Regions from separate parts of the Streptomyces sp. NPDC096046 genome, predicted to be linked through region 1. Evidence: riboswitches for the same ligand, from Rfam matches in the RefSeq annotation. Region 1 holds a riboswitch; each other region holds the start of a gene.
The links. Region 1 has a riboswitch for cyclic di-AMP ahead of ABTX62_RS35195 (C40 family peptidase). Riboswitches for the same ligand answer to the same signal wherever they lie in the genome.
Positions count from the first base shown of each region.

Region 2: it holds a riboswitch for cyclic di-AMP, as region 1 does, so the genes downstream of both, ABTX62_RS22605 (M23 family metallopeptidase) here and ABTX62_RS35195 (C40 family peptidase) in region 1, are expected to answer to the same signal.
Region 3: it holds a riboswitch for cyclic di-AMP, as region 1 does, so the genes downstream of both, ABTX62_RS19260 (transglycosylase family protein) here and ABTX62_RS35195 (C40 family peptidase) in region 1, are expected to answer to the same signal.

Region 1 is NZ_JBEOSZ010000070.1:13-7,773, reverse strand. Features, by position in the region: gene icmB (coenzyme B12-dependent isobutyryl CoA mutase small subunit) at 1-268, opposite strand, end outside; gene ABTX62_RS35210 (esterase/lipase family protein) at 775-1,638, shown strand; gene ABTX62_RS35205 (M23 family metallopeptidase) at 1,858-3,420, shown strand; gene pcrA (DNA helicase PcrA) at 3,477-5,957, opposite strand; cyclic di-AMP (ydaO/yuaA leader) riboswitch at 6,261-6,432, shown strand; gene ABTX62_RS35195 (C40 family peptidase) at 6,441-7,616, shown strand.
Region 2 is NZ_JBEOSZ010000026.1:37,447-45,207, reverse strand. Features, by position in the region: gene ABTX62_RS22615 (tyrosine-protein phosphatase) at 1-17, opposite strand, end outside; gene ABTX62_RS22610 (alpha-galactosidase) at 197-2,272, shown strand; cyclic di-AMP (ydaO/yuaA leader) riboswitch at 2,588-2,742, shown strand; gene ABTX62_RS22605 (M23 family metallopeptidase) at 2,747-3,688, shown strand; gene ABTX62_RS22600 (DUF6250 domain-containing protein) at 3,857-4,573, shown strand; gene ABTX62_RS22595 (SGNH/GDSL hydrolase family protein) at 4,719-5,504, shown strand; gene ABTX62_RS22590 (TetR/AcrR family transcriptional regulator) at 5,664-6,281, opposite strand; gene ABTX62_RS22585 (Glu/Leu/Phe/Val dehydrogenase dimerization domain-containing protein) at 6,429-7,607, opposite strand; gene ABTX62_RS22580 (MBL fold metallo-hydrolase) at 7,748-7,761, shown strand, end outside.
Region 3 is NZ_JBEOSZ010000020.1:65,032-72,792, forward strand. Features, by position in the region: gene ABTX62_RS19245 (DUF501 domain-containing protein) at 1-110, opposite strand, end outside; gene ABTX62_RS19250 (FtsB family cell division protein) at 162-638, opposite strand; gene eno (phosphopyruvate hydratase) at 741-2,021, opposite strand; gene ABTX62_RS19260 (transglycosylase family protein) at 2,285-3,013, opposite strand; cyclic di-AMP (ydaO/yuaA leader) riboswitch at 3,018-3,184, opposite strand; gene ABTX62_RS19265 (transglycosylase family protein) at 3,413-4,381, opposite strand; gene ABTX62_RS19270 (cytochrome P450 family protein) at 4,503-5,801, opposite strand; gene ABTX62_RS19275 (nucleoside triphosphate pyrophosphohydrolase) at 6,092-7,117, opposite strand; gene ABTX62_RS19280 (SurA N-terminal domain-containing protein) at 7,204-7,761, opposite strand, start outside.

The sequences.
Region 1 (7,761 bases):
TGTCCTCCGCGTCCCGCTCCTTCAGCAGGTCGATCACCGCCGCGAAGAGCGTGTTGTGCGCCCCGGAGAGGATGGACAGCCCGATCGCGTCGGCATCCTCCTGAAGCGCCGTGTCGACGATCTGCTCGGGAGTCTGGTGGAGCCCGGTGTAGATGACCTCCATACCGGCGTCGCGCAGGGCCCGCGCGATCACCTTGGCCCCGCGATCGTGGCCGTCGAGCCCCGGCTTGGCCACCACCACGCGGATCGGACCGGCTGCCACACCCATCACTGCCTCCATGAAGCGACTACATCCATCCGTACCGACAAGTACCGCACACATCGGGCAAGCCGCACACGCCGCACCGCACGGACACCTCACCCCGAACCGTCCGGGCAAGTGAACGAACGTTATCTCCAGCATCCCGCAACCGGCAGTTTCGCGGTGCGCGGCGAGGGGGAAATCACATGGTGGGACAAGCGCAAGGGGAACCGCATCGAGGTTGCCGTACCGCCGCGCCGTCCACCACACACAGCGGCGGTCGGGTGCTTCGGCGAAGGCACGCAGGGCAAGCACCGCACGCACAGCACGCAGGGCAGACACGGCACACCAGCGGGGAACCTCGTCACCCCACCGATCGGGGACCTCCGTCGCACCTCAGGCGTCCCACACGCCACACGCCGCGCTCCAACCCCGCAGCTCTCGCGGTCATCGCCGGCCGTCTTCGCGGCTGCTCCCCACGAGGGCACACGGGGGGCAGAGCCGTCCTCCAGCGTGCCGACAGGAGGTCGGCCATGAAGGTCACCAGGGCTGCTCTGCCCTTTCTTCCGCTCTGCGAGCGCCTGCTGCCGAGCAGGATGGCGGGACTGCCCCTGGCCCTGCTGAAGGCCACCGCCCTGGAGCTCGCGATCCTGGCCGGGCATCTCCTCCTCTACCCGTCGGGCATCACACAGGAGCGACGCACCCCCGTTCCGGCACTGCCCACGGACGGCGCCGCCCAACTGCCCACGCGGGCCAAGCCCCCGGTCGTCCTGCTGCACGGCTTCATCGACAACCGCTCGGTCTTCGTCCTGCTGCGCCGCAGTCTCGCCCAGCACGGCAGGCAGCGGATCGAGTCCCTCAACTACTCGCCGTTGACCTGCGACATACGCGCCGCGGCCGAGTTGTTCGGCCAGCACATCGAGGAGGTCTGCGAGCGCACCGGGTCCCCGCAGGTCGATGTCGTCGGGCACAGCCTCGGCGGTCTGATAGCGCGTTACTACGTGCAGCGCCTCGGCGGCGACACGCGTGTACGGACCCTTGTCACGCTCGGCACGCCGCACGCGGGAACCCGGGTGATGCCCGTGGCGAACGCGCACCCCATCGTGCGCCAGATGCGCCCCGGCTCACCGGTGCTCGATGAGCTCGCTCTGCCCGCCTCTGACTGCCGTACGCACTTCGTCAGCTTCTGGAGCGACCTGGACCATGTGATGGACCCGGTGGAGACGGCCCGCATCGACCATCCCGACCTGAGGGCGGAGAACGTGCGCGTGACCGGCATCGGCCATCTCGCCCTGCCCGTGCACCCCGCCGTCGCCAACGGCATACGGGAGGTCCTCGACACGGCCCGCCCGGGTGAACCGGCCGCCGAACACACCGGCGGCCTGACGGTCGCCTGAGACTCGTCATACAGCGGCCACACCGCGGCGAAGCACCGATCAACATCGAACAAACTTCGAACACAGGACCAAACCCGTGCCCGCGGTCCGCCAAAACACGGTCGAATGCCCGTTTCCTACGCGCGTGAAACCTGTCGAAGATTGTCGTGCCCGCGTACCGCCGGGTACAGTCGCCGCACTGCTCTGGCAGCCCCTGTTGTCGAGGCGAAAGAGAAGTTGGTGAACGACCGTCACCCGTCGGGGACCATGACCCCGGCTCCGGCTTCCGACGCCGCCTCGGCGCACTACGCGTCGTACGGCACCGAGGAAGCCCAGTACGGCGACTCCACCACGTACGGCGACCGCGCCGCCACCGGATTCGACACCTCCGGTACCCACGGCGCCGGTTTCGATGCCTCCGGACACGCCACCACGAGCTTCGCCACGGACCCCCTCTTCGGCGACATGCCCGGCAGCGGCCATGACACGGGCACCTACGACACCGGTCAATGGCCCACCGGCACGCACGAGAACGTGCACTACGACACGTACGCGGCCCAGCACCACGCCGCCTACGACACCGGCGTCTACGACACGACGTCCTGGACGGGCGAGCAGCTGCCGATGTCGGCCATCCCGTCACCGGCCCCGTCCCCCGACGCCACCGGGCAGTGGGAAGCCGGCGCCTGGCTCCAGCCCGACCAGTCCGGCAACCGCGCCGACCACACCCAGCAGTGGGACTGGGGCACGCAGACCTTCGACACGGGTGTCTACGACGCCACGCAGTGGAACTCCGACGGCGCCGCCGCACCTTCCCCCGAGGCGTACGAGCACTCCGCTGAAACCTTCGACCAGCACGAGACCGCGACGTTCGAGCAGGTCGCCTACGACGACTCCGAGGGGGACGGCTACCGCGACTCCGAGGGGGACGGCTACCACGACCCCGACGGGGACGGCGACGAACCGGCCGCCACCGGCGAACTGCCCGTCGTCGACCCGCTCCTGGACGGCCAGGAGGACGGCGACCCCGCTCGGTCCCCGCGGGCGGCCTCGCGCGCCGGGTCGCGCTCCCGCCGCCGTACGCCCCCCAAGCGCTCGGCGCTGATGACCATCGCGGTGCCCTCGGCGTGTGTGATGGGTGTCGCCGGGATCGCCGCCGCCTCCGTCGGCGGCTTCGCCGACGACAGTGCCGCCGAGGCGCGGACGACCGCGGCGGACGCGCCGCCCGTCAAGCCGGCCGCCGCCAACAACAAGCTGGACACCCAGTTGCAGAGCCTCGCCGCCGGCGCCGACGACTTCGCCGACCGGGCCAGTCGTACGCAGGAGCGCATCGACCTCAAGGCCCAGCAGGCGGCCGAGAAGAAGCGCGCGGCTGAGGAGGCGGCCCGCAAGGAGCGGCTGCGCCCCAAGTTCGCCCTGCCGGTCGCGCGGCACGGACTCAGCGCCTACTACGGCCAGTCCGGCATCAACTGGATGTCGCTGCACACCGGCATCGACTTCCCCGTCTCGTACGGCACGACCGTGATGGCCGCGACGGACGGCACCGTGCGCACCCAGTGGAACAGCGCGTACGGCAACATGATGATCGTGACCGCCAAGGACGGCACGGAGACGTGGTACTGCCACCTCTCCACCTACACGGTCCCCTCGGGTACGACCGTGAAGGCGGGCGATCCGATCGCGCGCTCCGGCAACTCCGGCAACTCCACCGGCCCGCACCTGCACTTCGAGGTGCGCCCGGCCGGCGGTTCGGCCATCGACCCGCTCCCGTGGCTGCGCAGCCACGGCATCGACCCGGCGTAACGCGGCAGCCCCCGCCCGTCGGGCGAGCAGGGGTCCCACCGGCTCATCCCACCGGGCTACAGCTTCTCCACCGGCGCGTACCGCAGCAGCAGCCGCTTCGGCTTGGTGTCCCCGAAGTCGATCGTCGCCTCGGCGTTGCCTCCCGTGCCCTTGACCGCGACGACGGTCCCGAGCCCGAACTGGTCGTGTGTGACCCGGTCCCCGACCGCGAGCGACACCACCGGCTTCTCCGAGGTGCGTCGCGTGGCGAAACCGGAGGCGCCCGAGGCCGACGAGCGGGAGCGGGACGAGGACAGCGAGGCCGCCACCGCCGAGACCGGCCCGGAGGCCGCCGGTCCGGTCGCACCCGTCCGCTTCCACTCCACGTACGGGGCGGGGATCTCCTCCAGGAACCGGGAGGGCGGGTTGTACGAGGGCTGGCCCCAGGCGCTGCGCAGGGTGGATCGTGTCAGATACAGCCGCTCGCGCGCACGGGTGATGCCGACGTAGGCGAGGCGCCGCTCCTCCTCCAGCTCCTTGGCCTGGCCGAGGGCGCGCATGTGCGGGAAGACGCCGTCCTCCATGCCGGTCAGGAAGACGACCGGGAACTCCAGGCCCTTGGCGGTGTGCAGGGTCATCAGGGTGATGACGCCGTCGCCGTCCTCCTCGTCGGGGATCTGGTCGGAGTCGGCGACCAGCGCGACCTGTTCGAGGAAGTCGGACAGGGTGCTCCGCTCCTCCTCGCCGCGCTCCTGCTCGAACTCCATGGCGACGGCGGCGAGTTCCTGGAGGTTCTCGATCCGGGTCTCGTCCTGCGGGTCGGTGGAGGCCTGGAGCTCGGCGAGGTATCCGGTGCGCTCCAGGACGGCCTCCAGCACCGTGGCCGGTCCGGCGCCCGACTCGACGATGGTGCGGAGGTCCTCCATCAGCGTGTTGAACCGCTTGACGGCGTTGGTGGAGCGCGCGGCCATGCCGTACGCCTCGTCGACGCGCTTGAGCGCCTGCGGGAAGCTGATCTTTTCCCGCTGGGACAGGGCGTCGATCATCGCCTCGGCGCGGTCGCCGATGCCCCGCTTGGGGACGTTGAGGATCCGGCGCAGCGGCACCGAGTCCTCGGGATTGGCCAGAACGCGCAGGTAGGCCAGGACGTCCCGGACCTCCTTGCGCTCGTAGAAGCGGACACCGCCGACGACCTTGTAGGGCAGCCCGACGCGGATGAAGACCTCTTCGAAGACACGGGACTGGGCGTTGGTGCGGTAGAAGACGGCGACATCGCCGGCCTTGGCCTCACCGGCGTCCGTGAGGCGGTCTATCTCGTCGGCGACGAACTGGGCCTCGTCGTGCTCGGTGTCGGCGACGTAACCGGTGATCGTGGCGCCCGCACCCGCGTTGGTCCACAGGTTCTTGGGGCGGCGGGACTCGTTGCGCTCGATGACCGCGTTGGCGGCGCTGAGGATCGTCTGCGTGGAGCGGTAGTTCTGCTCCAGCAGGATCGTCGTCGCGTCCGGGTAGTCCTCCTCGAACTGGAGGATGTTGCGGATCGTGGCGCCGCGGAAGGCGTAGATCGACTGGTCGGCGTCACCCACCACGCACAGCTCGGCCGGCGGCACGTCGTCCGGGCCGGGGGGCACGTCGACGGGGTGCTCCGAGGTGCCGACCAGCTCGCGGACCAGGGTGTACTGGGCGTGGTTGGTGTCCTGGTACTCGTCCACCAGCACGTGGCGGAAGCGGCGGCGGTAGTGCTCGGCGACGTCCGGGAAGGCGCGCAGCAGATTGACCGTCGTCATGATCAGGTCGTCGAAGTCGAGGGCGTTCGCCTCGCGCAGCCGTGACTGGTACATGGCGTAGGCCTGGGCGAGGGTCTTCTCGAAGCCGTCGGTGGCCTGGGCGGCGAAGTCCTCCTCGTCGATCAGCTCGTTCTTCAGGTTGCTGATCTTGGCGCTGAAGGACTTCGGCGGGAAGCGCTTGGGGTCCAGGTCCAGGTCGCGGCAGACCAGGGCCATCAGACGCTTGGAGTCGGCGGCGTCGTAGATCGAGAAGGACGACGTGAAGCCGAGCTTCTTGCTCTCCCGCCTCAGGATGCGCACGCACGCGCTGTGGAACGTCATGACCCACATGGCGTTGGCGCGCGGGCCGACGAGCTGCTCGACGCGCTCCTTCATCTCGCCGGCGGCCTTGTTGGTGAAGGTGATCGCGAGGATCTGGCCCGGGTGCACGGCCCGCTCGGCGAGCAGGTGGGCGATGCGGTGCGTGAGCACGCGGGTCTTGCCGGAGCCGGCACCGGCCACGATGAGCAGCGGGGAGCCGGAGTGGACGACGGCGGCGCGCTGGTTGTCGTTCAGCCCCTCCAGGAGGGTGGCGGTGTCCACCACCGGGCGGGGGGCGCCGTCCCGGTAGTACGGGTCCCGGTCCGGGGGCACGTCGAACTTCCCGCCGAACAGATCGTCCGGGATCGACTCCGGTACGTGATCGTCCTCGGGCGGCGGCGGGGGCTCGTCCGCGGGGCCCCGCTGGGCCTGGAGGTTCGCCAGGAAGTGGTCGTCAAAGAGGCTGCTCATCGCTCTCCGAGTCTAGGGCGCCCCACTGACAGCCCGCCGCCGCCCTGGAAACATCGCCGCACGCCCGGGCTCCCGGCGGCGCGTTATCGCCCTGCATGACGACCTGATCACGCACTGCTACACCCTCTCCAATTGCGGATGATTCGTGACCAAACCCCCTCGATCAGTCACCGTACGCAACGCCCATGAGGAAGGTCACGAAAATGTATCGGGCATATCACCCATCAACCTTCACAGGGGCCACACGAGTTGGCTACGGTGCGACCAGGCCGCATGACCCCCACCGGCGAACGTCGCCGGGCCGCGCGGCCACCGCCGAGTCCGGTGTGCCGCAGCGGCAGCCGGAGCCGGGGACCCAACCGTGAACCTGGGGTGAATCGGCCCGACTCCCTTGCGGAGAAGGCCGTAGGGCAACCCTTCCGAACCATCCGCCCGAACCCGACAGCTAACCCGGTAGGCGGAACGTGGAAGGAGTCGCCTCCCTTGGCGTCGCACCGCAAGTCGCGTCCTACGGGTACGCGCGTGGCAGGCATACGGACCCCCGCCCTCGCAACGGCGGCCCTCACCTCCGTGGCCCTGCTGTCCCAGTCGGCCAACGCCACCCCCGAGGCCGACGGCAAGCCCAGCCTGGAGGAAGTCGAGAAGAAGGTCGACGACCTGTACCGCCAGGCCGGGTCGGCGACCGACAAGTACAACGCGGCCAAGGAGAAGACCGCGAAACAGCGCAAGCGCGCCGACACCCTCCTGGACGACGTGGCCCAGCGCACACAGAAGCTCAACGAGGCGCGCGAGCAGCTCGGTTCCTACGCCTCCGCCCAGTACCGCGCCGGTGTCGCCGCCCCGGACACGGCGACGTTCCTGCTCGCGGACACCCCGCAGGACTACGTCGACCAGGCCCAGCTGATGGACCGGCTGACGGGCCGTCAGAAGGACGCGGTCGACGACTACATCACGCAGCAGTCCGAGACGATGAAGAAGCGTCAGGAGGCCACCGAGAGCCTGGAGGCGCTCACCGAGTCGCAGGGCGATCTGAAGACGGCCAAGGCCACCGTCCAGCGCAAGCTCGCGGACGCGCGCGAGCTGATGTCGAGGCTGACCGCCGAGGAGAAGGCGCGGCTCGCGGCGATCGAGAGGGAGCGGCGGGAGGAGGCCGCCCGCAAGGCCGACGAGCTGGCCCGGCAACAGGCCGCGCAGCAGAAGGCACAGGAAGAGGCCGCCCGGCAGCAGGACAGCGGCTCGTCGTCGATGTCGCCGGGCACCGGCTCGTCCACCTCGACGGCCCCGGCCGACTCCTCGTACGCCACCAAGGCGGACAAGGCGCTCGCCTTCGCGCGCGCCCAGATCGGCAAGCCGTACGTGTGGGGCGCCGTCGGCCCCGGTTCCTACGACTGCTCCGGCCTCACCCAGGCCGCCTGGAAGGCCGCGGGCGTCGACCTGCCGCGCACCACCTACGGCCAGGTCGACGCCGGCACCACGGTCCCGCTCTCCCAGGCCCGGCCCGGCGACCTGGTCTTCTTCTACGACGATGTCACCCACGTCGGGATCTACATCGGCAACGGCATGATGATCCACGCCCCGAAGCCCGGCACGTACGTGCGCGAGGAGTCGGTCTACTACGACGGCGAGTCGGCCGTCCACAGCGTGGTGCGGCCGGCCTAGGAGATCTCGTCGCGATTTCGAGGGGCACGCGCGCGTGCCCCTCTCGTCGCGCGTCCGGCGCTCTCTAGTGCCGCGGCAGGCAACGTTTGCCCGTCAAGGAGCGGCGTCCGGTGCGTGCTCTCGGCGTGCCGGGTGCAAGCCCTCG
Region 2 (7,761 bases), on a different contig from region 1:
GGGACCTGCTGTGTCACGAGGGCTCCTCCCCTTCGGCGCCGCCGGCGCGGCTCGTCGGCGGGCGTCACTCGACGATACGACATGCCTGCCTGGGGCAATGAGTTGTCCACAGGCGTTGCCCGCAGGCCCCACCGCACTCGATGATGTTGCCGCCTGGTCGGCACTGATCGGGCTTGTTCGAATCTGTGAGGGCATGATGCTGGAGATCTCCGAAGACGGTCGTACATGGGTGCTCTCCGGGCCGGCCAGCAGCTACGCCGTCCATGTCACCGACCGGGACGAGCTGCTGCACCTGCACTGGGGTCCCCGGATCGGCCTCGCCGACGCCGAGGCCCTCGCCGTGCGGCCGCTTCCGGACTACTGGCCCTTCGAGTCCCCGCTCGACGGACGCGAGGAGTACCCGGTCGAGGGCGGCCCCCGTTTCGTCCGCCCCGCCCTGTCAATGCGCACGGCCGAGCGGCGCGGCACCGAGTGGGTCTTCGAGGGGCACGACACGGAGGACGACGAACTGCGGCTCCGGTTCCGCGACGGCGACCTGGCCGTCACGCTGCACTACCGGGTGCGCTCCGGGGCGGACGTCGTCGAGCGCTGGGTGACCGTCGACAACCGGGGACCGGCCGTCGAGCTGCTGCGCGCCGACTCCGCGACCTGGACCCTGCCCGACCGGGACGCCTGGCGACTGTCGCAGCTGCACGGCCGCTGGGGTGCCGAGTCCCGGCTGACGCGCTCCGGCCTCACCCACGGGGAGAAGGTCATCGGCAGCCGCCGCGGCCACACCTCCCACCAGCACCTGCCCTGGGTCGCCCTCGACACCGACGCCACCGAGGAGCACGGCGAGGTCTACGGCTGCGCCCTCGGCTGGTCCGGCTCCTGGCGCATCGCCGTGGCCCGGCTCCCCGACGCCCGCGTGCAGATCACCGGCGGGGCCGGCTACGACGACTCCGGCCTGCTGATGCTCGGCACCGGGGAGTCGTACACGACCCCTGTCTTCGCCGGGCTCTGGAGCGACGGCGGTTTCGGCGGGGCGAGCCGCGCCTGGCACGCCTATCAGCGGGCGTATGTGATCCCGGACGCCGAGCAGGACCGGCCGGTGCTGTTCAACTCCTGGGAGGCCACCGAGTTCGACATCTCCGAGGAGCAGCAGCGGGCGCTCGCCGAGCGGGCCGCCGCCCTGGGCGTCGAGCTGTTCGTGGTCGACGACGGCTGGTTCGGGGCGCGCACCAGCGACCGGGCCGGGCTGGGCGACTGGACCCCCAATCCCGACCGCTTCCCGGGCGGGCTGAAGCCGCTCGCCGACCACGTGCACGGCCTCGGCATGCGGTTCGGCATCTGGGTCGAGCCCGAGATGGTCAACCCGGACAGCGACCTGTACCGGGCGCACCCGGACTGGGTGCAGTACCAACCAGGACGAAAGAGGACGGAGTTCCGCAATCAGCTCGTCCTCAACCTGGCTCGGGAGGACGTCCGGGAGTACCTGTGGGAGCAGCTCGACGGGCTCCTCTCCGGCGCGCCGGTCGACTACGTGAAGTGGGACTTCAACCGCTGCTTCACCGACGCCGGGTGGCCGGACGACCCCTACCCGCAGCGACTGTGGGTCGACCACGTGCGCGGCCTGTACGCCCTGCTGGACCGGCTGCGGGCCGCCCACCCGGGTGTGGCCTTCGAGTCCTGCTCGGGCGGCGGCGGCCGGATCGACCTCGGGGTGCTGAGCCGTACGGACCAGGTGTGGACCTCCGACAACACCGACCCCCTCGACCGGCTCGCCATCCAGCACGGCTTCAGCCAGCTCCACCCGGCCCGGGTCATGGCCGCCTGGGTCACCGACAGTCCGAACGCCATGCTCAACCACCGGGCCAGTTCCCTGCGGTTCCGATTCGTCAGCGCCATGGCCGGGGTGCTCGGGGTCGGCGGCGACCTCACGCGGTGGACGCCGGAAGAGCTCGCCGAGGCGGAGCGGTGGGTGGGGCTGTACAAGGAGATCCGGCCCGTGGTGCAGCGCGGCGACCTGTACCGGCTGCGGCCCCCGGAGGGCGGCCTGAGCGCCGTGCAGTATGTCCTCGGCGCGGAGACCGTCGTCCTCGCCTGGCTCCAGGCGCAGCACTACGGCGAGCCCGTGCCGACGCTGCGGCTGCGCGGCCTTGACCCGACAGCGGCGTACGAATGCCTCGAAACGGGCGAAGTTCATCGAGGGGCCGTGCTGCTGCACCACGGATTGCGGGTCGGCCTGAGCGGAGATTTCGACGCCACTGTCGTCCGTCTTAGGCGCAAGTAGTCGTTCTGCCCGAATAGGGAGTTTCGGCTGCTATGGGGTAACGTGCCCCGATCGTAAGGGGGATGAGGTCGGGGTGCGTGACCATCGTCATATTCGTGACGATGCGTTGCTGCCATGTTCACGTAATTTCCATGGCGGCAAGGGTCATTGAGAAAAGCGGAAGATCGGTCATCCACGCTCGGTGACGGCATGTGTGTCGGCGCGTCGAGGAAAACACCGTCGCGGGCAACCGCAAGCTTGTCCCATTGCGTCTTGGTCGCTTACGTTCCACACCCATCCGGACGGACGCCTAATCCTGCCGCCGCCCGGAGCCCCACACACTGACCCGACGTACGGCAGGAGCGGGGGACCCACAGGTAAGACGCCTGTTCCGGTTCCCGGAACGGCTTGGGGTTAAGTCGCGCCTCGGCGCGACCGGGCATCTCCAGCCCGCACCCGACAGCTCACCTCGCAGGCGACGGAGAGGAATTCGTCATGCCCGCGAAGGGTAAGCACCGCCGCCCCAAGACCCAGCGTTTCACCCGCTCCATCGCCGTCGCCGGAACGGGCGGGGCCGCTCTCGCCCTGCCGCTCATGGGGGCCACCGGCGCCCACGCCGCCACCCCGCAGTCGGCTCCGGACAAGGCCGTCCAGTCGGCTCCGGCCGCCGGCGAGAAGGCCGCCGGCAAGGCCACCGGCGCCCACACGTACACCGTGAAGGCCGGCGACTACCTCGCGAAGATCGCCGACGACCAGCACGTCAGCGGCGGCTGGAAGAAGCTCTACGCGGACAACCGTGACGCCGTCGGCTCCGACCCGTCGCTGATCCACCCGGGCCTGAAGCTGTCGATCGGCAAGAAGGCCGCGAGCGCGCCCAAGGCCTCGGCCCCGTCCGCGCCGAAGGCCTCGGCCGCGAAGCCCTCGGCCGCCAAGCCGTCCGCCGCCGAGTCGGCCCCGAAGGCGGAGACCGCCGCGAAGCCGGCCGCCGCCAAGCCCGCCGCCGGGCCCGCCGCCCAGAGCAACTCCAGTGGCTACAGCCTCCCGGTGGCCGGTGCCACCGTCGGTACCCCGTACCGCATGTCCGGCAGCATGTGGTCCAGCGGTTACCACACCGGTGTCGACTTCGTCGTCCCGACCGGCACCTCCCTCAAGGCCGTCGGCGCGGGCACCGTCGTCTCCGCCGGCTGGGGCGGCGCCTACGGCAACCAGGTCGTCATCAAGCTCGCCGACGGCTACTACGCCCAGTACGCCCACCTGTCCCAGCTCTCCGTCTCGGCCGGCCAGACCGTGACCGCCGGGCAGCAGATCGGCCTGTCGGGCGCCACCGGCAACGTGACCGGACCGCACCTGCACTTCGAGATCCGCACCACGCCGGACTACGGCTCGGACGTGGACCCGGTCGCCTTCCTGCGCTCGCACGGCGTCTCCGTCGGCTGACCGACCGCACGACCACCTGCCTGACACGCGACCGAAGGCCGGACCCCGATCCCGGGTCCGGCCTTCGGCCTGTCCGTGTCGATCGCCTCAAGGGATCGACAGCGGGCGGCAGTTGGGACACAGTGATCACGTCGAGAGTGCAAGCGCTTTCTGAAGGAGCTGTGTCCCGTGCCGACCACCCGCAGAACGTTCGCAGCCCTGTCCGCCGGAGCCGCCCTGGCGGTCGTCTCCCCGACGGGCGGCGCGCACGCCGCCTCCCGTCATCGCCGCCTCGTCGCCCGCGACGATTTCTGTCACGGCCTCGGGCAGTGGGCGACCGAACTCCAGGGCGGCGGTACCGTCACCGCCTCCCGCGGCATCCTGGAGATCGACGTACCGAGCGGCGCTACCGTGTGGTTCAGGCAGCGGCTCGAAGGGCCGTACCTTCTCGAATACACCGCGACCCCGGTCTCCGCGGGCGGGGTGAACGACCGGGTCTCGGACCTGAACAACTTCTGGAACGCGACCGACGTCCGCTCCCCGGAGGATCTCCTCGCCACACCGCGCGCCGGGGCCTTCGACGAGTACGACCACCTCACGGCGTACTACGCGGGCTACGGCGCCAACCACAACACCACGACCAGGCTGCGCCGTTACGTCGGTCAGCCCGGTGTCCGCCCCCTGCTCCTCGACTACGCCGAGCCGCTGCTGGTGCCCAACGAGCCGAACCGGGTCCGCATCGTCTCCGACGGCTCCACGGTCCAGTGGTGGAACAACGGGCGACTCGTCTTCGGTCACCTCGACCCGCAGCCGTACACGAGCGGGCATTTCGCCTTCCGGACCGTCTGGAGCCATTTTCGGATCAGCGGATTCCGGGTCTGGCGGTTCACTCGGAAACATCCCTGACGAGCGGTGTATTCCGAAGTTGACGAACCCTTGGAAAGTGGCTTATCTCACCGCCAGTCAATCCCTTCCTACGGTCGCGTAGGTCACATTCGAAGGTGAATCATGGACTGCTGTGGCAGACGATTCGAAGAGTGACAGCAGAGTAGTGATCGGGTCGTACGTAGCGGTGGGGGACAGCTTCACCGAGGGCGTGGGTGATCCCGGCCCCGACGGGGCGTTCGTCGGCTGGGCCGACCGGTTCGCCGTCCTGCTCGCCGACCGCAGGCCCGAGGGCGACTTCCAGTACACCAATCTCGCCGTACGCGGAAAGCTCCTCGACCAGATCGTGGCCGACCAGGTTCCGCGGGCCGTCGCCATGGCCCCGGACCTCGTCTCGTTCTGCGCCGGGGGCAACGACATCATCCGGCCCGGCACCGACCCCGACGAGGTCGCCGAGCGCTTCGAGCGGGCCCTGGTCCAGCTCACCGCGGTATCCGGCACGGTCATGGTGACGACCGGATTCGACACCCGTGGCGTGCCCGTGCTCAGGCACCTGCGCGGCAAGATCGCCACCTACAACGGGCACGTCCGGGCCATCGCAGACCGGTACGGCTGCCCGGTGCTCGACCTGTGGTCCCTGCGCAGTGTCCAGGACCGCAGGGCCTGGGACGCCGACCGGCTGCACCTGTCCCCCGAGGGGCACACGCGCGTGGCGCTCCGCGCGGGCCAGGTGCTCGGCCTCGACGTGCCGGCCGACCCCGAGCAGGCGTGGCCTCCGCTGCCCCCGCGCGGCGTTCTCGACGTGCGGCGGGACAACGTCGCCTGGGCGCGCGATTTCCTGGTGCCGTGGATCGGGCGCCGATTGCGCGGAGAGTCGTCGGGCGACCATGTGACGGCCAAGGGGGCGCTGTCGCCGGACGACATCAGGATGCGGATCGCAACGGTGGCGTGAGAGCGGTTCACTGCGCGTGAGGGCCGTGCCGACGGCCAAGGGGGCGCTGTCGCCGGACGACAGGATGCGGATCGCAACGGTGGCCCAGGAGCGGTTCACGGCGCGTGCGGGCCGTGCCGGGTGGAACACCGGCGCGGCCCCCACGCGCAGAAGCACCGGCTACGACGGCATCAGCCGCTCGCCCTCCACCAGCCCCAACTCGCGGGCCAGTGCCTCCTCCACCCACTCCTGAGCCCGTGCTCGCGGTACCGCGCCGGCGTAGGACGTCAACTGCACGGCGAGGCCGTCGAGGAGGGCGGTGAGACGCAGGGCCGTGCCCTGCGGGTCCGGGCAGCGGAACTCGCCGGCGGCCACACCCTCCGCGATGACCTCGGCGAGGGCGGCCTTCCACTGCCGGTCGAGGTCCTGGGCCACTTCCCGCAGCACCGGGTCGCGCAGTGCCGCCGCCCAGCCCTCGATCCACAGGCGCCAGCCCTTGGCCTTCCCGGTCGGGGCGTACCACCGTACGGCCGACCGCAACCGGCGCAGCGCCGGCCAACGGCGGCCGAGCAGCTTGCGCAGATGCGCGAGATCGCCCTCCGCCGCGTGCCGGAACGCGGCGGCGACCAACTGCTCCTTCGTGGAGAAGTGATAGAGGACCAGCGCGTTGCTCACGCCGAGCGCGGAGGCCACGTCGGCGATCCTGACCGCCGCCACACCCCTCGCCTCGATCTGCTCGATGGCGGCCCGCAGCAGATCCCCACGCCGCTGAGCCACACTCAACCGGACTCTGGTCACCCGGTCACCCTACCCACGCGCGTGCGGTGCCTCGACGGGGCGTTTCGGCCTGTCCGGCCCTGGCCCGCGACGGCGGTCGCCGAGAGGACGACGATCGCCTGTCCGGCCCTGGCCCGCGACGGCGGTCGCCGATGGACGACGATGCCCTCACCGGTACCAGCCGAATCGCTCCGCGATCACCGGTAGCCGGTCCGCCGCGATCGCGTGGGCCGCGGCCCGCGGTGTCGTCCCGTCGGCCCGGGCGCGGGCCAGCATCCGCTCGACCAGGTCCCGCATCGACCGCCGGGTGTACGCGAAGGCCTTCTCAGCGTCGGCGCCGATGTCCCCGAACAGCGTCCACCACCACCAGGCGTTCGTCCCCGAGTTGACCACGACGTCCGGCAGCACGGTCACCCCGCGCGCGGCCAGCGGGAGCTCCGCCTCCGGCCGCACGGGCATGTTGGCCGCCTCCACGACCCAGCGGGCCGTGATGCGCCCCTGGTTGCCGGCATCGATGGCGTACGACACGGCGGCCGGCACCAGTACGTCCGCGTCCGCCGACAGCCAGGCGTCGCCCGGCAGTTCGCGGTCGCCGGACCGCAGCGCCGAGCGGTCCACCGTGCCGTGGGCGTCCCTCGCGGCGAGCAACGCCTCGACGTCGAGACCCGCCGGGTTGGCGACCGTGCCCCTGACGTCGGCCACGGCCACGACCGTGAGCCCCGCGCGCGTGAGGAAACGCGCGGTGGCCCCGCCCATGGTGCCCAGTCCCTGGAGGGCGACCCGCGTCCCCGTGTACGGCACACCGGCCAGGTCCAGGGCGGCCAGGGCGGCTTCGGCCACACCGCAGCCGCCGGCCAGCTCGTCCAGCCCGATCCCGCCGACCTCGACCGCGAACGCGTCCCGGAGCCGCCGCCGGGCCTCGGCCTCGTCGTCCAGCAGCGGATACACGGCCTGGATCGAGGAGACCAGCCCCGCCTCGGCGGCGGCCCGGTCCACCAGGTCCTGGGTGAGCCCCAGGTCCTCGCCCGTGGTCCAGCAGCTCTCTATGTACGGCCGCATCGCCCGCAGGTAGCGCACCAGCAGCGGGTACGCCTCCGGGTCCCGGGGGTCGCAGTCGATGCCGCCCTTGGCACCGCCGAGCGGGACGTAGCGGCTCGCGGGGTCGTAGTGCAGGGCCTCCTTCACGGTCATGCCGCGGGCCAGGCCGGTGACCTCCTCCAGGGTGCAACCCGGGCGCATCCGCAGACCGCCGCTGGCGACCCCGCGCACCAGCCGGTCGACGACCAGGAAGCCCTGCCGTCCCGTGAGGTGATCGGTCCAGGTCAGGGACAGCAGGGGGGTGGCCATTCGAGCTCCTTCGCCGTCGGGTCCGCCGTCGGCTTACTGAATCATCGGTCAGTATTACCTTCGCTGGGACCCCTGGGGCCCGGTGATGTCGGAGGGGCCGACCATAATGGAAAGCCTGACCGACTCCACCTGGAGGTACCGTGGCCGGTTTCCG
Region 3 (7,761 bases), on a different contig from region 1:
TGCGCGATCGCGCGCAGACCGCGCGGGGGTCGGCCGAGCTGCTGCTTGAAGGCCTCGACGTCCGCGTCGGTGGGCTCGGTGCGCGGGGTGGTCGGCGGGGGCGTTTCCATGACTGTCTTCAGGCTGTCTTTCTCTGGGTTCAGGTCACTGACTGGGCCGGGTCACCGGTCGGAGGCGTCGGCCTTGTCGACCCCGTCCCAGACGTTCGAGTACCAGGGGCGGTCGGCCGCCCCCAAGTCGGTGCGCGACGGCTTCGCCGCGTGCGGGTCGACGACGATGAAGCCCGTCTCCCCCGGCATGACGTAGTGCAACCGCCGCCGGATCTGCTGCTCGGCGTAGGCGTCGTCCTGCCAGCGCGCCTTCAGGTCGCGCAGCCGTTCGACGCGCTCGCGGGCCTGCCGCTGTTCGCGCTGGAGGTCGTCGATCTCGGCACGCTGCGAGACGTACTCGCGCATCGGGTAGGCCAGGGCCACGATCAGCGAGCACATCACCAGGGCGAGCAGCGCCGCCCGGCCGGTCAGCCGTGAGCGGCGGGCCTGGCGCTTGGTCTGGGAGCGGTAGACCCGGGCCGCCGTCTGCTCTCCGAGCAGCCGGATCCTGGTCGCGGTGGAGAACCGGTCCCGGTCCTTCACGGCCATCTGTCCGCCTCCCGCTCCACCGTCATACGCGCGTACGTCCCCGGACACGGTACGGGACCGAGTACGGGGACGTACGTACGACGCTGCTCCTTACGGGCCGGGTCAGCCCTTGAAGCGGGGGAACGCCGAGCGGCCGGCGTACACCGCGGCGTCGTCGAGGATCTCCTCGATGCGCAGCAGCTGGTTGTACTTGGCGACGCGCTCGGAGCGGGCCGGGGCGCCGGTCTTGATCTGGCCGCAGTTGGTGGCCACGGCCAGGTCGGCGATGGTGACGTCCTCGGTCTCGCCGGAGCGGTGGGACATCATGCACTTGAAGCCGCTGCGCTGGGCCAGCTCGACGGCGTCCAGGGTCTCGGTCAGCGAACCGATCTGGTTGACCTTGACCAGGAGCGCGTTGGCCGCGCCTTCCTCGATGCCGCGGGCGAGACGCTCGGGGTTGGTGACGAACAGGTCGTCGCCGACGAGCTGGACCTTGTCACCGAGCTTGTCGGTGATGGTCTTCCAGCCCTCCCAGTCGTCCTCGAACAGCGGGTCCTCGATGGAGACCAGCGGGTAGGCGTCGACGAGCTCCGCGTAGTACTCGGTCATCTCGGCCGCCGAGCGGTCCTTGCCCTCGAAGGTGTAGACGCCGTCCTTGTAGAACTCGGAGGCGGCGACGTCGAGGGCGAGGGCGATCTGCTCGCCGGGGGTGTAACCGGCTTCCTTGATCGCCTCGAGGATGAGGTCAAGGGCCTCGCGGTTGGAGCCGAGGTTCGGGGCGAAGCCGCCCTCGTCGCCGAGGCCGGTGGCCAGGCCCTTGCTCTTCAGGACCTTCTTCAGCGTGTGGTAGACCTCGGCGCCCCAGCGCAGGGCCTCGGAGAAGGACTCCGCGCCGATCGGGGCGATCATGAACTCCTGGATGTCCACGTTGGAGTCGGCGTGCGAGCCGCCGTTCAGGATGTTCATCATCGGCACCGGCAGCAGGTGCGCGTTGGGGCCGCCCAGGTAGCGGAACAGCGGCAGGTCGCTGGCCTCGGAGGCGGCGTGGGCGACGGCGAGGGAGACGCCGAGGATCGCGTTGGCGCCGAGGGAGCCCTTGTTGTCGGTGGCGTCCAGGTCGAACATCGCCTGGTCGATCAGACGCTGCTCGGTGGCGTCGTAGCCGACCAGCTCCGGGCCGATCTGCTCGATGACCGCCAGGACGGCCTTCTCCACACCCTTGCCGAGGTAGCGGTTCGAGTCGCCGTCGCGGAGCTCGATGGCCTCGAAGGCGCCCGTGGAGGCGCCGGACGGGACGGCGGCACGACCGGTGCTGCCGTCGTCGAGGCCGACCTCGACCTCGACCGTGGGGTTGCCTCGGGAGTCCAGGATTTCCCGGGCTACGACGACGTCGATGGACGGCACGAGCATCTCCTTCTTGGATGTGACGCGGTGACGCGGGTCGCGTGGACCCTGCGAGGTGCGGGCCGTGGTGGCTCGCGACATGAGCCTAACCGGCTCCGGGCGATCGGCCACCGGGTCGCCCACCCCATGGACAGAACCGAGAGTAAATTGTTTCCGAACGGAACAAAGCCCGTTGCCGAAAAACCCCCGCCCCGGCGCGTACGGGGGACGACGCACCGGGGCGGGGAGCACGAGGACCCTGGGCGGGTCCGGCAAGCCGCTGCTTACTTCAGGTGCAGCTGCTGGCCCGGGTAGATGAGGTCGGCGTCCTCGACGATGTCCTTGTTCAGCTGGAACAGCTTCTCCCAGCCGCCCTTGACCTTCTCGTCCGCGGCGATCGAGCTGAGGGTGTCGCCCTTGACGACCTTGTACTCGCCGTCGCCCTTCTTGACCTTCTTGCCGGTCGGCGTGGTGACGGTCTTCTTGGCGGCCGGGCGCTCGTCGGAGCGGGAAGCCGGCTGCTGCTCGGTCTGGCGGGTCTCGGTGCTCTGCCCGCTCTGCTGCGAGGAGCCGCCGGAGTTGCTGGAGGAGCCGCCGGAGTTGCTGGTGGAGCCGCTGGAGGAGCCGCCGCCGGTGTAACCGGCGCTCGACAGGCCCTTGCCGCAGACCGGCCAGGCACCCTTGCCCTGGCCCGCGAGGACCTTCTCGGCGATCTCGATCTGCTGGGCCTTGGTGGCCTGGTCGGCGGTGGAGGCGTACTTCGTGCCGCCGTAGCCGGCCCAGGTGGAGGCGGAGAACTGCAGACCGCCGTAGTAACCGTTGCCGGTGTTGATGGACCAGTTGCCGCCGGACTCGCACTGGGCGACGGCGTCCCACTCGGAGGCGGTGGCGGCGGAGGCGTTGCCGGCCGCCATCAGCGGGGCGGCGACGGCGGCACCGGTGACACCGGCGATGGCGATGGCGCGCGTGGCCTTGGACGGACGGCGGTGCGTGCCCTTACCGGAAAACAGCATGGAGAGATCCCCTCACCGACGCCTGCGAGGTGAGCTGTCGGGTTCGGGCCGGTTGAGTTGCCCGGCCGCGCCCCTCCCGGGACACGGCTTCACCCCAAGCCCTTCCGGCACAACCGGCCGGTCGGGCACTTACCTTGGGTCCCCCGCTCCTGCCTACGGCGCTTGACGCGACGACTGTTCCCGTACCGCCGCTGGCAGGATTCGGCGTTGCGGCAGCCGGGGCTCGCGGTGACGAGCGATCACGACCGTAGACACGCGATCCACGGAATTTCAAAGACGATCAGGGCTTCTGAGATCTATCTCTCACGGGCCTCAAACGGGACATTCGACGCGAAACGTGACGTGAACTCACCCGCTTTCGGGGTGACTTCGGCCGTGGTTTCCGCACTGCCCGAACGGCTACCCCTCGTCCGCTTCGACCCCTGTCGTGAGCGTCTGACCGGGGAGGATGAGGTTCGGGTCGGTACCGACGGCCTGCTCGCCCCCGTCGTCGAGGGAGTTCCATCCGCCGTCGACGTCAAGGGAGTCGGCGATGGACCAGAGACTGTCGCCCACGCCGACGATGTAGGAGCCCTCGGACGCGCCCCGGGAGGCGTCACCGGGCGAGGCGTGGCGGCCCGAGGGCGCGCCCTCACGGCCGCCCGCGGAGGCGGCGTCCTCCTCGGCGCTGGGGCCGCGGTGACGGCCGGAGCCGGTGTCCGTCGGGGCCGAAGAGTCGCCGCCCCGGCGGGAGTTGCCGGACTCGTCACCGCCGGGGGTGGCGGAGGGAGAGCCGTCGGGCTTCCGATCCTGCTTCTGCCCCTGCTCCCGAGAGGCGGAATCAGACGACTTGCCCGACTTGGAGGTCTCGTCCTTCTGGATCGACTGCGCGTCGGGCGACGACGAAGGGCTCGCGGAAGGCTCCGCGGAAGAGGACGACTCGTAGCCGTCGAGCAGACCGGGCGAGTCCACCTCACCGGATGCTTCGGACGAGTCGGAGGCTCCCGACCCCTCGTCCTGCTGGAGGCCGGAGAGCAGTCCGCAGGTACGCCACGCGCCGACCCCCTGGTCGGCGAGGATTCTCTCGGCCACGGATATCTGCTGGGAGCGACTGGCCAGGTCGGCGCTCGCGGCGTACTCGAGGCCGCCGTGGTTCTCCCAGTCCTCCTGGGACAACTGCAGGCCGCCGTAGTAGCCGTTGCCGCTGTTCTGGCTCCACGCGCCGCCGGTCTCGCAGTCCGCGATCCGGTCCCAGGTCGTGCCGTCGGCCGCGCTGGCACCGGAGGCCCCGAGGAGTGGGATCGCGATGGCGGAGCCGGTCACTCCGGCCGCCACGAGGAGAGCCGGAGCCTGGCGGGGGCGACGGTGCCGACCGTTCCCGGAGAGCATACGGAGACCTTTCACACGACAGCGGTGACCGACGCGTCCGGCATCCCGGCCGCGTTGATGGGTGAACGTATCGGCAGGAGATCACTTGTCACAAGTTAATGCCGCGCAGATCACGTGAAGATCACAGCTCTGATGTTTCGTCACGTCCGGCCGCCGCGAACTCCACCGGCAGGGTGCGCAGCCCGCGCATGATGAGGCCGCCGCGCCACCGCAGCTCGGCCGGATCCGCCGCGAGCCGGAGGTCCGGGAGGCGGGTGAGGAGGGTGGCGAGCGCGGTCTGGCCCTCCAGGCGGGCGAGTGGGGCGCCGAGGCAGTAGTGGATGCCGTGGCCGTACCCCAGGTGCTGGTTGTCGCGGCGGGCGAGGTCCAGCACGTCCGGATCGGCGAACCGCTCCGGGTCCCGGTCCGCGGCGGCCAGGACGACGAGAACCGGGTCGCCGGGCGCGATGTGCTGCCCGCCGAGGGTGAGGGGCTGCGTGGCGAAACGCCAGGTGGCGAGTTCGACGGGTCCGTCGAAGCGCAGGAGTTCCTCGACGGCGGTCTCCAGGAGGGCCGTTTCCCCGGCGGCGAGGGACGCCTGGAGCCGCGCCCGCTGTTCGGGGTGGGTGAGCAGGGCGTAGGTGCCGTTGCCGATCAGGTTCACGGTGGTCTCGAAACCGGCGAACAGCAGGATGAAGGCCATGGCCGCCGCCTCGTTCTCGGTGAGGTGCTCACCGTGGTCGGAGGCGCGGATGAGACCGGAGATGAGGTCCTCGCCGGGGGCGGGCTCGGCGGGCAGCGCCTCCCGCTTGCGGTGGATGAGGTCGGCGAGGTAGCCGCGCATCTTCTTCACCGACCGCGCCACGCCGCCCCTGGGACCGCCCTGGTGCCGGATCATCATGCCCGCCCAGTCGCGGAAGTCGTCCTGGTCCTCGCGGGGGACCCCGAGCAGGTCGCAGATGGCGTAGATGGGCAGCGGGAAGGCGAACTCGTGGATGAGGTCGGCGGACCCCTTCCGCGCGAACCCGTCGATGAGGGTGTCCGTGAGTTCCTGCACCCGTGGCGCGAACTCGGCGACCCGGCGGGGCGTGAACGCCTTGGACACCAGTCGCCGCAGCCGGGTGTGGTCCGGCGGATCGATGTTCAGCAGATGTGTCATCAGCTCGGCCTTGCGCTCCCCGGGGATTCCGGTCTTGCCCTTGGCGTGCGCCGGTTCGTCGTGATGCGCCGGGTTCTTGGAGAGCCGGTGGTCGGCGAGCGTCTGCTTGGCGTCGGCGTACCGCGTGACCAGCCAGGCCTCCACGCCGCTGGGAAGCCGCGTCTTGTGGACGGGACTGTGCTCGCGGAGCCAGGCGTAGGCGGGGTAGGGGTTGCTCGCGAACTCCCAGGTGAAGAGGTCGGGCGCGGTCGCGGGGGTGCGGGGCTGGGGCTGGTCGGTCACGCGTCGACCGTATCCGGCTTCCCGCCGCTTCCCGCCCCGCTTCCCGCCCCTCCCCTGCTGCCCGCTCCCCTTCCGTTCAGCCCTCGGACTCGGAGCGGGCCTTCCGTTAGCCCTCGGGCTCGGCACGGACCTTCCGTTCAACCCTCAGGCTCGGCACGGACCTCCCGTCAACCCTCGAAGTCGGCACGGACCTTCCGTTCAACCCTCAGGCTCGGCACGGACCTCCCGTCAACCCTCGAAGTCGGCACGGACCTTCCGTTCAGCCCTCGGACTCGGCGCGGACCTTCCGTTCAGCCCTCGCCCTCGGCCCGTCTGATCGCGTCGCGGTAGGCGCGGGCCGCCGCCCTCAGGGCCGCCTCCGGGTCCACGCCCTCGGACTCGGCGCGGACGGCCAGGGCGAGGAGCTCGTAGCCGATGCCCTCGACGGGCGGGAGCGGTATGTGCAGGTTCGCCGTGCGGGCGCGGGAGGCCAGCTTGGCGGCGAGGGCCAGACCGGGCTGGCCGAGGGGAATGCCCTCGGTGACCGAGGTGCGCCGCTTCTCGACCGCCTTGGTGCGCAGCCAGTGCTCCTTGACCTCCTCGGGGGTGGTGGCCGTCGCGTCGCCGAAGACATGCGGATGGCGGTGGATCAGCTTGGCGACGATGCCGCCGGCCACGTCGTCGATGGAGAAGGCCTCCTCCCCGTCCTCCGGGCGGCCCTCCTCGGCGATGCGGGCGTGGAAGACGACCTGGAGGAGGACGTCACCGAGCTCCTCGCGCAGTTCGTCGCGGTCGCCTTCCTCGATCGCCTCGACGAGTTCGTACGCCTCCTCGATGCCGTACTTCGCCAGGCCCTTGTGGGTCTGCTGCGAAGACCACGGGCATTCGACGCGGATGCGGTCCATGACCTGGACGAGGTCGAGGAGCCGGGCGCCCGGGAGGTCGTAGGAAGCGGGCAGCAGCTCCAGCTCGGGCATGGCGATACGGCCGGTACCGGCGAGGCGGGCCAGTCCGTCCGTCAGGACCGGTTCGCCCTCACCCGTCGCCACCACGACCACCGTGCGCCCCCCGGAGCAGGCGTCGACCAGCTCCTGGGCGGTGGGGGACGCCTCGTCGACCGGGATCCCCGCCTCGCGCAGATACGGCAGCTGCGGGTGTGCGCCGTCCGCGCACAGCACCCGGTCCGCCGCGTGCAGCGCCTGCCATGCGGGCCAGGAGAGCAGGCCGGGGGCGACGCGGTGGCTGGTGGTGAGCAGGATGATGCGGCCCGGGGCGGCGGCCGCGTCGGGAGCGGTCCGCTCGGGGCCCGGGGTGGCTTCGGGGCTGTTGGCGTTCACGGTTCGAAGCTATCCCACGCCGCCGACCGTCCTCGAAGTTGTCCACAGGGCCCCGGGAGCGGGTGCCCCGCATTCCGCCCCTGCTCCTACATACCCTGCGGGGTCGGTGCCGTCGTGACGTCCCGGACCCACGGCGTCTTGGCGTCGGCGCGGCTGCTCTTCTGGACGTCCCACGTGCCGTAGCGGGGGTTGAGGTCGATGTTCAGGTCCTTGGAGGCGTCGGAGAGGGCCTTCCAGAACTCGGGACGGTCGACGGTCGTGCCGAGCTTCTCGGCGAGCTTCTGGGCCTCCAGCTGGAGGCGGAGGCTCTCTTCGAGGCGCTGCGGCGGGATGCCGTACTGCCGGAGCCAGGCCGTCTCCAGCGCCTTGGCGCCGCCGGCCCGCTGTTCCAGGCCGGACCGCATCTGCTGGATCTCCTTGCGGGAGACGCTGACTCCGGCGTCGTCGGCGGCGCGGTGCAGCACCCGGTCCAGGACCATGGTGTGCAGGGTGTCGCGGGTGAGGGTGCCGGTCCTGGCGATGGCCTGCTGGTACTGGGCCTCGTTCTGCACGGCCGCCCGCTGGGCCGCGCGTACCTCGCCGACCCGCTCGTCCAGCTGGGAGACGGTGATGCGCTGGCCACCCACCAGGGCCGCCGCGCCGGG